Regions from separate parts of the Dickeya aquatica genome, predicted to be linked through region 2. Evidence: predicted binding sites of a transcription regulator. Region 2 holds the regulator's gene; the other holds the start of a gene.
What was found. Region 2 encodes PurR, which represses purine synthesis genes. Its sites were predicted from a motif close to CANGCAAACGTTTGCNTG; they were not measured.

Region 1 (6,517 bases), 340 kb from region 2:
TCTGTAATTGCTGGACTTTCAACCCTTCGCCGGTCAGCGTATCCACGACGTATTTGGTACGTGCTTCAGCATCCGGGTGGCCTGGCTCACCTTTGAGCAGGGCATACTGGATTGTGCCGTCTTTGTTCAGATCCCATGCCGCGGTGTCTTTCCAGTGTTTGGCAATCAACTTACCTTGAATAATGCCGGATTCTTTAGAGTCTGTACCGACGTAGTAAGCTTTGGCGTAGCTGGCCAGCACTTTGGCGTTGGGTTCTTTGTTAAAGAACACCACCGGGACATCAGCCGCTTTGGCTTTTTGAATCACAATGGCAGCGGCCGCCGGGTCTACCAGGTTGATAGCCAGCGCTTTCACGCCTTTGGCCAGCAGAACATCGACCTGATCGTTCTGTTTGGACTGGTCATTCTGGGAGTCGTTCAGCAGCAGCTCAACACCACCCAGTGCTTTGGCTTCTTTTTCAATGTCTTTGCGCACCATCGACATAAAGTTGTCGTCGTACTTGTAAATCGTCACACCGATGCGGGTATCCGCAGCGTGGGCGGTAGCTCCGAACATCATGCTGGCAACCAGGGCGGTGAGAGTGAAAACCTTCTTATTCATGATATCTCCGGGTTTATGCAGGGTAGTTCTCAGTCTGGCTGCGCAACGCAGGGTAAAACGTTATGCGCCAGTCAGTCAGTGAGTAAGCGTCGGCATGGCTGTTATGCCAGACTGACGAGGTTTGCAGGCATAGCCCGCTAAAAGTCTGACTTCCCTGTTTGTCGGCGCGTTCGGTGTTCATGCCGAGGCTGCCGGGTGCTGCGTCCTGAAAAATAATTCTGTGCTGAAACAGTCAATCTGAAACAGGGTATGTGCGCGTTTTCGCGTTAATATTCTGTTTCAACAGCCGACGGCTTCAGTGGCTGGCGGGATAACCCGTAGTGTAACGTCGTTACACGGTGTCCGGCCTTTGCACTACGCTCACATCATAGAGACTGCAATGTTAATTAACTGTGAATTTACTCACAGATTGAAAGCGGTTACATGGATGATTTGGATGAATTAGTGACCGTCTGCACATTTTAGCTAACATTAACGTGCAGCAACGGAATGCCGACGTACCAGGGTTGGCATGAAACAGTGTCGTGCGTCGGGGTCAAGCAAGCCCGCCGCGCCTTTAAGTGCCAGTTCGGTCGCAATTTTTGCCATGGAAACAATAGGGTAACGAATGGTGGTGAGCCTTGGGTCGGTATAACGCGAAATGGGAATGTCATCAAAGCCGACCACGGAAAAGCGCGTCGGCACCACAATACCGTTATCTTTGAGCGCCATCAGGGCTCCGGCGGCCATACCATCATTGTAGGCAAACACGGCGCTCAATTGCTGATTGCGCCCCAGCAGCTCAACCATCGCGCTTTCACCACCCTGTAAATCGGGCTCACCGTTCGCCACCCACTCCTCTGGCGCGATGATGCCTTGTTCCTGTAACGCCTGTCGCCAGCCGGTATACCGCTCTGCCACATCCTCAATCGGGTGGCTGGAGCGGAGATAACCAATGCGCTGGTGGCCTTGTTGTAACAGCATGCGGGTGGCCATCATGGCTCCGCTGACATTATCCAGACTGACACAGCGGTGCGGGTAGCCCGGTAGCAGCCGGTTGATGAGGACCATGCCTGGTACCTGCTCCATAAATCCGGCCAGCTCGTCGTCGGATAATGCTTTGGCATGCACGATAAGCGCGTTGCAACGCTGGCGAATCAACACCTCAATGGCATGGCGCTCTTTTTCTTCCTGATGGTAGGAGTTGTTTATCAGGACATGTTTTTGCAGCCGCTGGGCTACGGTATCCACCGCCTTGACCATGGCACCGAAGAACGGGTCGGACACATCCATTACAACCACACCGATGGTATCACTCACCTGCGTTGCCAGCGCCTGAGCGTTGGCATTCGGGCGATACCCCAGTTGCCCGACCGTTTGCAGCACCAGATCGCGAGTCTGTTGAGTGACCGCGCTGCTGTTATTCAGCACACGGGATACGGTAGCGATTGAAACGCCTGCCTGACGCGCGACATCACGGATGGTAATCATCAATACTCACCACAAAGGAAGAGAGTTCACAAGGGCGACCCGAGAGGGGCGCAGCGCTATTTTGTCAGGGGGCATGGAGAGACTGCGTGAGTCAGGTCACAACCATGAAAACGGTTACATACAATTCTGTAACCTTTGTGACGAAGGTCATTCTTGGTTACATCACGCCAGCCGCGTGTTGCTCAGGAGCATGGCTGGGTTACAGGGAGAATGGTGATGCCGGGAACGTACCGGCTGTCAGACAGATGACGCCCTGATAACCTCAGGGCGTCAGAGGAAAGCAGAATTACTCTTCGGCCGCGTAGCCACTGGCAGGAAGGGGGTGTCCATCAAGCCAGGCCGTGTTATCACGCAACGCCAGACGGCCGGCCAAAAACCAGCTTACCACCAGCGGGTAGATGCTGTGTTCCTGCACCTGCACCCGCTCTTGCACATCCTGTTCGCTATCGCCGGGGAAAACCGGCACCTTGGCTTGTAAAATGACCGGGCCACCATCAAGCTCTTCCGTCACGAAATGTACTGAGGTGCCATGTTCGTGGTCGCCATTCTCCAGTGCTTTACGATGAGTGTGCAGCCCAGGGTATTTCGGTAACAGTGAGGGATGGATGTTCACCATTTTACCGAGAAAGCGGGCGACAAACCCGGCACTGAGAATTCGCATATAACCGGCCAGCACAACCAGGTCCGGCTGGTATTTTTCAATCTCGGCGGCCAGTGCCTCATCGAAGGCATTACGACTGGCGTAATCACCCGGTTGCAGCACATGCGTCGCAATCCCGGCGTGACGGGCGCGCTCAAGGCCGAATGCAGTCGGGTTGTTGCTTAATACAGCGCAAATCTTCCCGGCCACCCGGCCTTGCCCGCAGGCGTCAATCAACGCCTGCAAGTTGCTTCCCTGACCGGAAATCAGCACAACGATGGTGTTCATTACTGGATGACCACCGTTTCCCCGCCATCATCCGTGCGGGAGATAACACCAATGTGCCAGGCTGTCTCACCGTTGCTGTTAAGGTGGGCAATAGCCTTGTCTGCCTGATCGGCCGGCAGAGCGATAATCATGCCCACGCCACAGTTAAAGGTGCGATACATTTCATGGCGGCTGACGTTGCCAGCCTGCTGTAGCCACTGGAACACCGGCGGCCACTGCCAGCTTGATTCATCAAGGGTGGCTTGCATACCTTCCGGCAGTACGCGTGGAATGTTTTCCCAGAAACCACCGCCAGTCAGGTGGGAAATGGCGTGCACCTCGACGTTTTCGATCAGCGACAGCACGGATTTGACGTAGATCTTCGTCGGAGCCAACAGGTGGTCTGCCAGCGGTTTACCGTCGAGTTCAACCTTGTCGGGATCGGTATGGCTCACTTCAAGGATCTTACGAATTAATGAGTAGCCATTAGAATGCGGGCCGCTGGACGCCAGCGCTATCAGCGCATCGCCTTCACGCACCTGACTGCCATCAATGATTTCTGACTTCTCAACCACGCCGACACAGAAACCGGCGACGTCATAATCTTCACCGTGGTACATGCCGGGCATCTCGGCAGTTTCACCACCAACCAGCGCGCAGCCTGACTGCTTGCAGCCTTCGGCAATACCGGTAATCACGCGGGTTGCGGTGTCAACATCCAGCTTACCCGTGGCGTAGTAGTCAAGGAAGAACAGCGGCTCAGCGCCCTGAACCACTAGGTCGTTAACGCACATCGCGACCAGATCGATACCAATCGTGTCGTGACGCTGCAAATCCATCGCCAGACGCAGTTTGGTGCCGACACCATCAGTACCGGAAACCAGCACCGGTTCGCGGTATTTTTGCGGCAAGGCGCACAGCGCACCGAAACCGCCCAATCCTCCCATAACTTCCGGGCGACGGGTCTGTTTCACTACACCTTTGATACGGTCTACCAATGCATTGCCAGCATCAATATCCACGCCTGCGTCTTTATAGCTGAGAGAGGTTTTATCGGTCACTGCGGAGTCCCCACGGAGGTTACGATTGGTTTAAAAAATGGAGCGGGCTCATTCTAGCAGCGTAAGCAAACGTTTGCGAGCAGTGTGTTCGTGCGCACGGATTTCGCCAGCGTCCAGCGGATGATGCCGGGGGAGGGGAGGAATTTCCGTGCTGGCTTGATTTGGATCAGCCCCGAGTCTATGGCGCTTATTTCAAAAAGCGGTATAATCCCGCGATTTTTTTGGCCGCCAACCGCCGATGGGGAGAAAAGTAATGAAGATCGTCGAGGTAAAACACCCGCTTGTCAAACACAAACTGGGCCTGATGCGTGAGCATGACATCAGCACCAAACGTTTTCGCGAACTGGCCTCGGAAGTGGGCAGCCTGCTGACCTATGAAGCCACTGCCGATCTGGCAACGGAGAAAGTGACCATCGAGGGTTGGTGTGGCCCGGTTGAAGTCGATCAGATAAAGGGTAAGAAAATTACCGTGGTGCCGATTCTGCGTGCCGGCCTTGGCATGATGGAAGGGGTGCTGGAAAACGTTCCCAGCGCGCGTATCAGCGTTGTTGGCATGTACCGTGACGAGCAAACGCTGGAGCCGGTGCCCTATTTCCAGAAACTGGCGTCTAACATTGATGAGCGTATGGCGCTGGTGGTCGATCCGATGCTGGCGACCGGTGGTTCAATGATAGCGACGATTGATCTGCTGAAAAAAGCAGGCTGCCAGAGCATTAAGGTGCTGGTGCTGGTTGCTGCGCCTGAGGGCATTGCCGCGCTGGAAAAAGCGCACCCTGATGTGGAGCTCTACACGGCATCGATTGACAAGGGCCTCAACGAACACGGCTACATTATGCCGGGCCTGGGCGATGCGGGCGACAAGCTGTTCGGAACCAAATGATGCTTAAAAGCCGACTGTCGAGTCGGCTTTTTTTTGCGTATGCCAGCGCTGCTGTTGCAGGCGTGCCTGGCGTTCGCATGCTGACCACGGATGGCGACATTTTTGCAGCGCCTGTTATTGACGACAGGGCTGACATTTCTGCCGGATACTCCGGTCATTGCATGACATACAGAGGAAAATAAGATGACTCGTCGCGCCATTGGCGTCAGTGAACGACCCCCGCTTTTGCAAACGATTCCGTTAAGCTTTCAGCACCTGTTTGCCATGTTTGGTGCAACGGTGTTGGTGCCGATGCTGTTTAAGATAAACCCGGCCACCGTATTGCTGTTTAACGGTATCGGCACACTGTTGTATCTGTTTATCTGTAAAGGGAAAATTCCCGCTTATCTCGGTTCCAGCTTTGCCTTTCTCTCACCGGTATTTTTACTGCTACCGCAAGGGTATGAAGTGGCGCTGGGCGGGTTTATTTTGTGTGGTGCGCTGTTTTGCCTGGTGGCGCTGGTGGTGAAAAAAGCGGGGACGGGCTGGCTGAATGTGATTTTCCCCCGGCTGCGATGGGGGCGATTGTTGCGGGTAATTGGCCTGGAACTGGCCGGTGTGGCGGCGAATATGGCAGGATTATTGCCCGCAGCCGGTGTGGAAATGGACAGCAAAACCGTGACCGTTTCGCTGGTGACACTCTCCGTTACCGTGCTGGGTTCCGTGCTGTTTCGCGGTTTTCTGGCGATTATTCCCATCCTCATTGGGGTGCTGGTCGGTTATGCGCTCGCGTTTGTGATGGGAATGGTCGATTTCGCGCCCATAGTCCAGGCGCATTGGTTTGCGCTGCCAACATTCTACACACCGCGTTTTGAGTGGGTGGCAATGCTGACGGTATTACCGGCCGCGTTAGTGGTGATAGCCGAGCATATCGGCCATCTGGTGGTGACGGCCAATATCGTGAAAAAAGATCTGGTGAAAGATCCCGGTCTGCACCGTTCGCTGTTTGCCAACGGCATATCGACCATGCTGTCCGGTTTCTTTGGCTCAACGCCGAACACGACCTACGGAGAAAACATCGGCGTGCTGGCAATCACCAAGGTTTACAGCACCTGGGTGATTGGCGGAGCCGCGGTGATCGCCATTCTGCTTTCTTGTGTCGGCAAACTGGCCGCCGCTATCCAGGCCGTGCCTGTACCGGTGATGGGCGGTGTGTCCTTGTTACTGTACGGGGTGATTGGCGCATCCGGTATTCGTGTGCTGATCGAATCCAAAGTGGATTACAACAAAGCACAAAACCTGATTCTGACGTCGGTTATTCTGATTATTGGGGTCAGCGGTGCCAAAATCCATCTCGGGGCGGTTGAGCTTAAAGGCATGGCACTGGCCACCGTCGTCGGTATCTGCCTGAGCCTGCTGTTTCGCCTCATTAGTCAGTTCCGCAAGGAAGAAGAGGTGATAGAAGCCTCTGAAGAGGATGCTGTCGGGCATTAATACGCCGTATTTACAGATGTAAGTCGCACGATCCGGTGTGCATGGCGGCACACCGGCATCATCGTGCGGGTTCAATCGCCAACGGTTTCTATGCTAAACTCGTTCCGTTTTCCTGCCTGTTTGGT
Region 2 (6,517 bases):
ACGGTCATAGTCGGCACCAAAATTGTGCCAGTCTTCCATGACCAGATAAGGTTCGCTGGCGGTTGCGATATGTTGAACCGAAGGCAGGCAGCCATTGGGAAAAATGTATTTATTGATCCAGGGGTCGACTTTCAGGTTGGTCGCATTTGCTCCGATGGTGTGGAGTAAAAATAGCCCATTGGGCTTGAGGTTACGCCTGATTGCCTGAAAATAGGTGTCATAATTTTTAGGGCCAACGTGTTCAAACATCCCCACAGAAACAATACGATCAAATGGCTGGTGCATGTCACGGTAGTCTTGCAGCAGAATAGACACATCCAGGCCCTGGCAGCGTTGCTGTGCCAGCGTCTGCTGCTCACGCGAGATGGTAATACCGGTCACGCGAACGCCATAATGGCGTGCGGCAAAGGCTGACAGGCCTCCCCAGCCACAGCCGATATCCAGTAAGGTCATTCCCTGGCGTAGCTGCAATTTTTCGCAAATCAGATGCAACTTGTCTTGCTGTGCCTGTTCGAGCGTTTCGGCGTGTTTCCAGTAAGCGCAAGAGTACTGCATGTGCGGGTCAAGCATACGTGAGAAAAGATCATTACCGAGGTCGTAATGCGCCTTGCCCACCCTCCATGCGCGGCGGCGGGATTGCAGGTTTATCACTCTTGCCAGCAGTACCCGCAGCGTGTCATGCAAACGGTGCGGCAATTGGTTTTCCAGCCCGGCACGTAAAGCGCGATGAAAAAACATATCCAGGCGCTCGCACTCCCACCAGCCATCCATATAACTTTCGCCGAGCCCCAGTGAACCTTCCCGCAATATCCGTTTGTAGAAATTGGGATTTTTCACCTGTATATCAAACGGGTGCGAGCCATTGATAGTAATACCAGCGCCCGCCAGCATATTATTGACTATCTGGAACCAGGACGTGCCAGCACTCCCCAGATCCTCTGCGTAAGATGAGCTCATCACTTCCCCCCTACCTTGCCAACATTGCAGTGCAAGGAATTCGTTAGACCATTGTACCCATGAAGAACATTCGGTGGACTCAATCCATCGTCTGGCCCTGAAGACTCAGCGGTATTCAAGAGAAAAGCGGCTACGAAAGGCGTCTGCCACTGGGCGCGGAAAGGCGGTGGTGATTATGCGCACCGTGGCGCTCAATGAGCAGGGCAGCAAAATGGGCGATGTGAGGAGCCATCACAATCCTGCATCGTCACATGATGATTATTGTCGTTAAAGGCAATGACAAGTTTATGACTGCCCGCGCCTGTCGGCAAGATTCGACTGGCGTGGGCCGCACAATAGATTCAATCAGGCGGGCTGAAAGTGAACCCCACAGGCATGAAGATAAGGGGCAATTTAGCGGCGATAGTCCACAAACGGGCCATCAGCAACGGAGCGGCGCTCTATCAGCGTTGGGTGAACTTCGATAGTCTGTGCTTCTTCACGTTTGCTGGTAATGCGATCAAGCAGCATGGAGAATGCGGCCTGGCCGAGGCGCTCTTTGGGCTGATGGATGGTAGTCAGTGCCGGAGTGAAATAGCGCGCATGGCGAACGTTGTCATACCCTATCACCGAAATATCCTGAGGTACCCGCAAGCCCAGCTCATCAGCCGCACAGATAGCGCCCATCGCCATGATATCACCACCACAGAATACCGCGGTGGGGCGGTGTTTTTGTGCCAGAATCTGGTGCATGGCTTTATAGCCGGACTCTGGTTCGAAGTCGCCTTGCACCACCCACTCTTCGCGTATCGTAATATCGGCTTCCTTCAGCGCTTTAAGAAAACCAAGGTAGCGCCCGCTGCCAGTGTTACGCTCTTGTGAGCCGGGGATCGCACCAATATCGCGATGCCCGCGCTCAATCAGATAACGGCCTGCCATATAACCGCCCGCGAAGGCGTTATCGATAATTGTGTCGGTAAAATCGCTGTGCGCTTCCCCCCAGTCCATCACTACCATGGGGATATGACGGTAATCGGCCAGCATCGACAACAGTGCCGGTGGATATTCAGCACACATCACCAACAGACCATCGACACGCTTTTGTGCCAGCATCGACAGATAAGCGCGCTGCTTGTCCAGATTGTTGTGGGAATTACACAAAATCAGCGTATAGCCTCTGGCATAACAACTGTTTTCTACCGCTTCAATAATTTCAGCAAAATAGGGCGCTTCACTGGATGTGGCCAGCAAACCGATAGACTTGGTGTGATTCACTTTTAGGCTGCGTGCCACCGCGCTTGGCGAATAATGTAACTCCTCGATGGCGGCACGCACCGCAGCCTTGGTTTCTTCGGCGACGAAACGTGTTTTATTGATCACGTGTGATACGGTTGTGGTCGAAACGCCTGCGCGCTTTGCCACATCTTTAATCGTTGCCATCTTAGGTGACTCCTGAACAGTTGTAACAGCAACGTATCTGTTACAGCAGTAAATATGTTGTTAATCGTTTGCCTGCGTGAATTCTTCTCCAGCCAAACACTATTTTCAGGAGGAGACATGCCGAAGTGTAGCCGGAAGGGGAGCCGGGAGGGCGGCCAACGCAGTGCATACAGTAAACCGCGAATTTTGGCCGATTTAACTCAAAAGTGGAAGAGGTAATTCGTGTTATCTCTGTGATGGGGAAAGCGGTTTTTTTAAACGTCCTTCATATAATAGGCAAGATATTGATTATGCTTTTCATCGGTATCCATCTATTCTGATGATGTGATGGCCCACCGATTTGTCAAATACAGGAGATGGTTTATGGATACGAATTTGAAAATGTCGTTGTTCACGACAGTCGTTGCGCTGACGGTGATTGTGATATTTAGCATGAGTGCGGTGCTGAATTAACCCTGAGTACGCGGAGACTCACCATTGGCTGATGGCTCCTCTCGCGCAGATGTGATATCACCGCGGCCGCATTTTTTGTCGCGTGCAAAATAATGATGAAACAAGCCCCGAATGAGCAGATGCGCTTTCGGGGCTTGTTTCATCTGGTGAGGGGGCTGGCGGTAGAGTTATGACAGTGGTGTCATTAGCGCATGGTTTTTGGCGTAACCACACGGCGAGCGCCTACGTAGTGATCCTGCCAATAATCTTCACTTAACTTGCTGATTTTTATGTCAGAGCCAGTTCGGGGCGATTGAATAAAGCGGCCATTACCAAGATAAACGCCAACGTGATCTGCTGCACCACGATTTGTTATCCGAAAGAACACCAAATCGCCGCTTTCGAGTTCGCTCTTCTTGATGGGGGCGGCATCGCGTAAATGGAACATTTCGTTGGCCGTTCGTGGAATGGAAATTTTCACCACGTCTTTGTAGGCGTAATACACCAGCCCGCTGCAATCAAAACCAGAAATAGGGTGTCGTCCCCCCCAGTGATAAGGTTTGCCAATCTGGCTCATGAGCTTATTCATTGCCGTTTGCTTGGCGTGCTGATAGCGCTTTTGGTGTGCCGGGTTCATGGCTATGCCTGACTTGCTCATCTTATCGTTTTTATTCTTACCATGATGGGCATTGGCGGCTAGTGTCGCTGTATGCGTAGTGGCAGATTTGCCTTTTTGGTTTTTTGCCGTGGTATGCCCGGAGCCAGAGTGTGGCTCGCTGTTCGGGTGTTTGGCACTGGCGTGAGCGACTTTTGTCGGCTGCGTGTGCGCATTTTTTGCCTGTTCAGTGAGGGTTTTCTTAGCGTTTTTGCCCGCAGGTTGTGATGATTTAGCAACAGAACCTTTCTCTTCTTTTTTATCTTTTTTACTGTTGCTGGCCGTGTGACTGCGTGCGGCTGTCGAAGCTACAGCTGCTTTGCCTGTGGCTGCTTTGGTGTGTGAGGTGGCAGTCGTGTGGCTGGCGGTGTTAGCCGATGCTGTTGTGTGTTTTTGTGCTGGTTTGGCCGGTGTGGCACTGGCGCTTTTTTTAGCACTTTTCGCCGTCTTATTTTTTTTAGCATCATCCACGGCTTTATTCGCCGTCGCCACACCGCTTTTGCGTGGTAAAACAGCGTTACTGTGAGGCGTAGCCTGTGCCAGATTAAAAAACAGATTACTGAAAAATAATAAAAAAAGCGTAATAAATAACCGCATAATAATGCTGACCGAATGGTGTCCTCAATCGTTCAATCTTTACAGTATTCCCCAAAATGGCCTGATAAAAAAGTGGGGATAGGGCTTTTATTACTACAAAATAGTGAGAAAACGTTAACAACGGCCATTTTTTGCTTAATTATCCATCAGCAACCGCTGATTGAGCGCAGGGAGAATGCGAAATCGTAAAACCCTACAAAAGATAGCGTTTTTTTGTGGCCATCGCTATCGTTAGAATACCTGATTATAGAACGAGAAGCGGCGGGGTGCGCCTGGCCGCAATTCTATGCCCGACATTAACTGATAGGGCATCACGCGCTTAAGGAAGCATAAACCATGACGACCACAATTGAAAAAATTCAGCGTCAGATCGCTGAAAACCCGATTCTGCTGTATATGAAAGGTTCTCCCAAGCTGCCAAGCTGTGGTTTTTCTGCCCAGGCGGTACAAGCGTTGTCAGCATGCGGTGAGCGCTTTGCCTATGTGGATATTTTGCAGAACCCGGATATTCGTGCCGAATTACCTAAGTACGCTAATTGGCCGACGTTCCCGCAACTGTGGGTTGATGGCGAACTGGTTGGGGGCTGTGACATCGTGATTGAAATGTATCAGCGCGGGGAATTGCAACCACTGATCAAAGAAACCGCCGATAAGTACAGACTCCAGCAAGGGGATGAATCCCAGGCTTGATGCGGGCCAGACATCAGGCAACGGCTGTTGCCTGATGTCGTATGGCGTTATTCTTCTGCGCCGATAGCAGACGGCGTGCCACTCTCTGTTCCAGCCGAAAGCGGCCACCCGCCAAGGCGTTTCCAGCGATTGACCAGCTCGCAAAAAAGTTCTGCCGTGCGTTCAGTATCATATAAAGCCGAATGTGCCTGACTGGCATCAAACGTAATACCGGCTGCGATGCAGGCTTTGGCCAGCACGGTTTGGCCGAGTACCAGGCCACTGAGTGCCGCGGTATCAAACGTGGCAAATGGATGGAAAGGATTGCGTTTAAGGCTGCAACGTTCAGCCGCCGCCATGAGAAAACTGTGATCAAAGGTGGCGTTGTGCGCTACGATGATGCCCCGATTACAGTCTTGATCTTTAATGCCTTTGCGTACCTGTTTGAAGATTTCGTGCAACGCTTCGTATTCACTGACCGCACCCCGCAACGGGTTTTTCGGGTCGATGCCGTTGAAGGCCAATGCTTCCGGGCGCAAAATTGACCCTTCAAAAGGCTCAACATGGAAATGCAATGTTTCGTCTGGTTTTAACCAACCGCTTTCATCCATTTTCAGCGTAATAGCCGCGATTTCCAGTAATGCATCGGTTTTCGCGTTAAATCCTGCTGTTTCCACATCGATTACCACGGGATAAAAACCACGGAAACGTGCATTCAGGGCGTTCAGGTTATGTTTTTCGGCCATTCGTTTTTTAATTTCTTCAGCAACATACAATGCACATTATGGCAAATTCTGCCATGGGATGCAGCAGGCAAGCAGGTCACGCCGCCCGATGACGGCGAAAGGCAGGTGTCGGCTGACACCTGAAAAAGAAAACCGGCAGGAGGTCAGTTCCCCAGTCCCTGGCCGGCCTGAGCACGTTCAATCAGCTCGATTTTATAGCCATCAGGGTCTTCAACAAACGCAATAACGGTGTTACCGCCTTTAACCGGGCCTGCTTCACGGGTCACTTTGCCACCTGCCTGCCGGATACGCTCACAGGCACCCGCAACATCATCGACGCCCAGCGCGATGTGACCAAAAGCGCTGCCCATCTCGTAACTGTCTACACCCCAGTTATACGTCAGTTCAATGACTGAACCGTCGCTCTCCTCGTTATAACCGACAAATGCCAGAGAGTATTTATATTCCGGGTTTTCGCTGGTGCGCAGTAAACGCATGCCCAGTATTTTGGTATAAAAATCAATGGCGCGTTGCAGGTCGCCAACGCGCAGCATAGTGTGAAGTAAACGCATAATGACCCCTATCTTGAGACTGTGGGTTAACTGCCACTGACGGTACAGGCGAGTGACTTGCCTGAAACAACAGAGGCCGAGTATAGCGTTGTTGCCGGGCAGAGCACAAATATCTGGCCGGTTGTGTGCCGGTGATTGGCTGGAAAAAGCGGCGATATGCGGTAAAATGGCGATTATTCGCGTATTGGCCTGATGCCATACTTGCCAGTGACAACGATCAAGGCTTCAATAAAAGAGGTCTGATAAGGAGGTCTTGTGGCGGAACAGCTTGAGCTTTTTCCCGTTCCTAATCCCTGTCGTGGGATCTGTCAGGCCGATGACCGTGGTTTTTGTCGTGGCTGCTTGCGAAGCCGCAATGAACGTTTTAATTGGCAGGCCATGAGCGATGCGCAAAAACAGGATGTGCTGCGTTTGTGCCGTCAGCGTATGCGACGCGCTCAGCGAAGTGAAAAAAATTCAACGTCTACGCAGACAGATCAACCCACCTTGTT

Region 1: purM (phosphoribosylformylglycinamidine cyclo-ligase) is a predicted target of PurR. The motif match lies at 4,102-4,119, and genes of this name have one in related genera.

The regions. Positions count from the first base shown of each region.
Region 1 covers NZ_LT615367.1:3,074,632-3,081,148, reverse strand. The annotation lists gene mglB (galactose/glucose ABC transporter substrate-binding protein MglB) at 1-601, opposite strand, end outside; gene DAQ1742_RS13955 (hypothetical protein) at 615-782, opposite strand; gene galS (HTH-type transcriptional regulator GalS) at 1,073-2,071, opposite strand; gene purN (phosphoribosylglycinamide formyltransferase) at 2,358-2,999, opposite strand; gene purM (phosphoribosylformylglycinamidine cyclo-ligase) at 2,999-4,039, opposite strand; gene upp (uracil phosphoribosyltransferase) at 4,293-4,919, shown strand; gene uraA (uracil permease) at 5,103-6,392, shown strand.
Region 2 covers NZ_LT615367.1:2,734,661-2,741,177, reverse strand. The annotation lists gene cfa (cyclopropane fatty acyl phospholipid synthase) at 1-957, opposite strand, end outside; gene purR (HTH-type transcriptional repressor PurR) at 1,351-2,376, opposite strand; gene cydH (cytochrome bd-I oxidase subunit CydH) at 2,740-2,829, shown strand; gene DAQ1742_RS12375 (C40 family peptidase) at 3,014-4,060, opposite strand; gene DAQ1742_RS12370 (Grx4 family monothiol glutaredoxin) at 4,397-4,750, shown strand; gene rnt (ribonuclease T) at 4,798-5,475, opposite strand; gene gloA (lactoylglutathione lyase) at 5,619-6,026, opposite strand; gene DAQ1742_RS12355 (DUF1289 domain-containing protein) at 6,282-6,517, shown strand, end outside.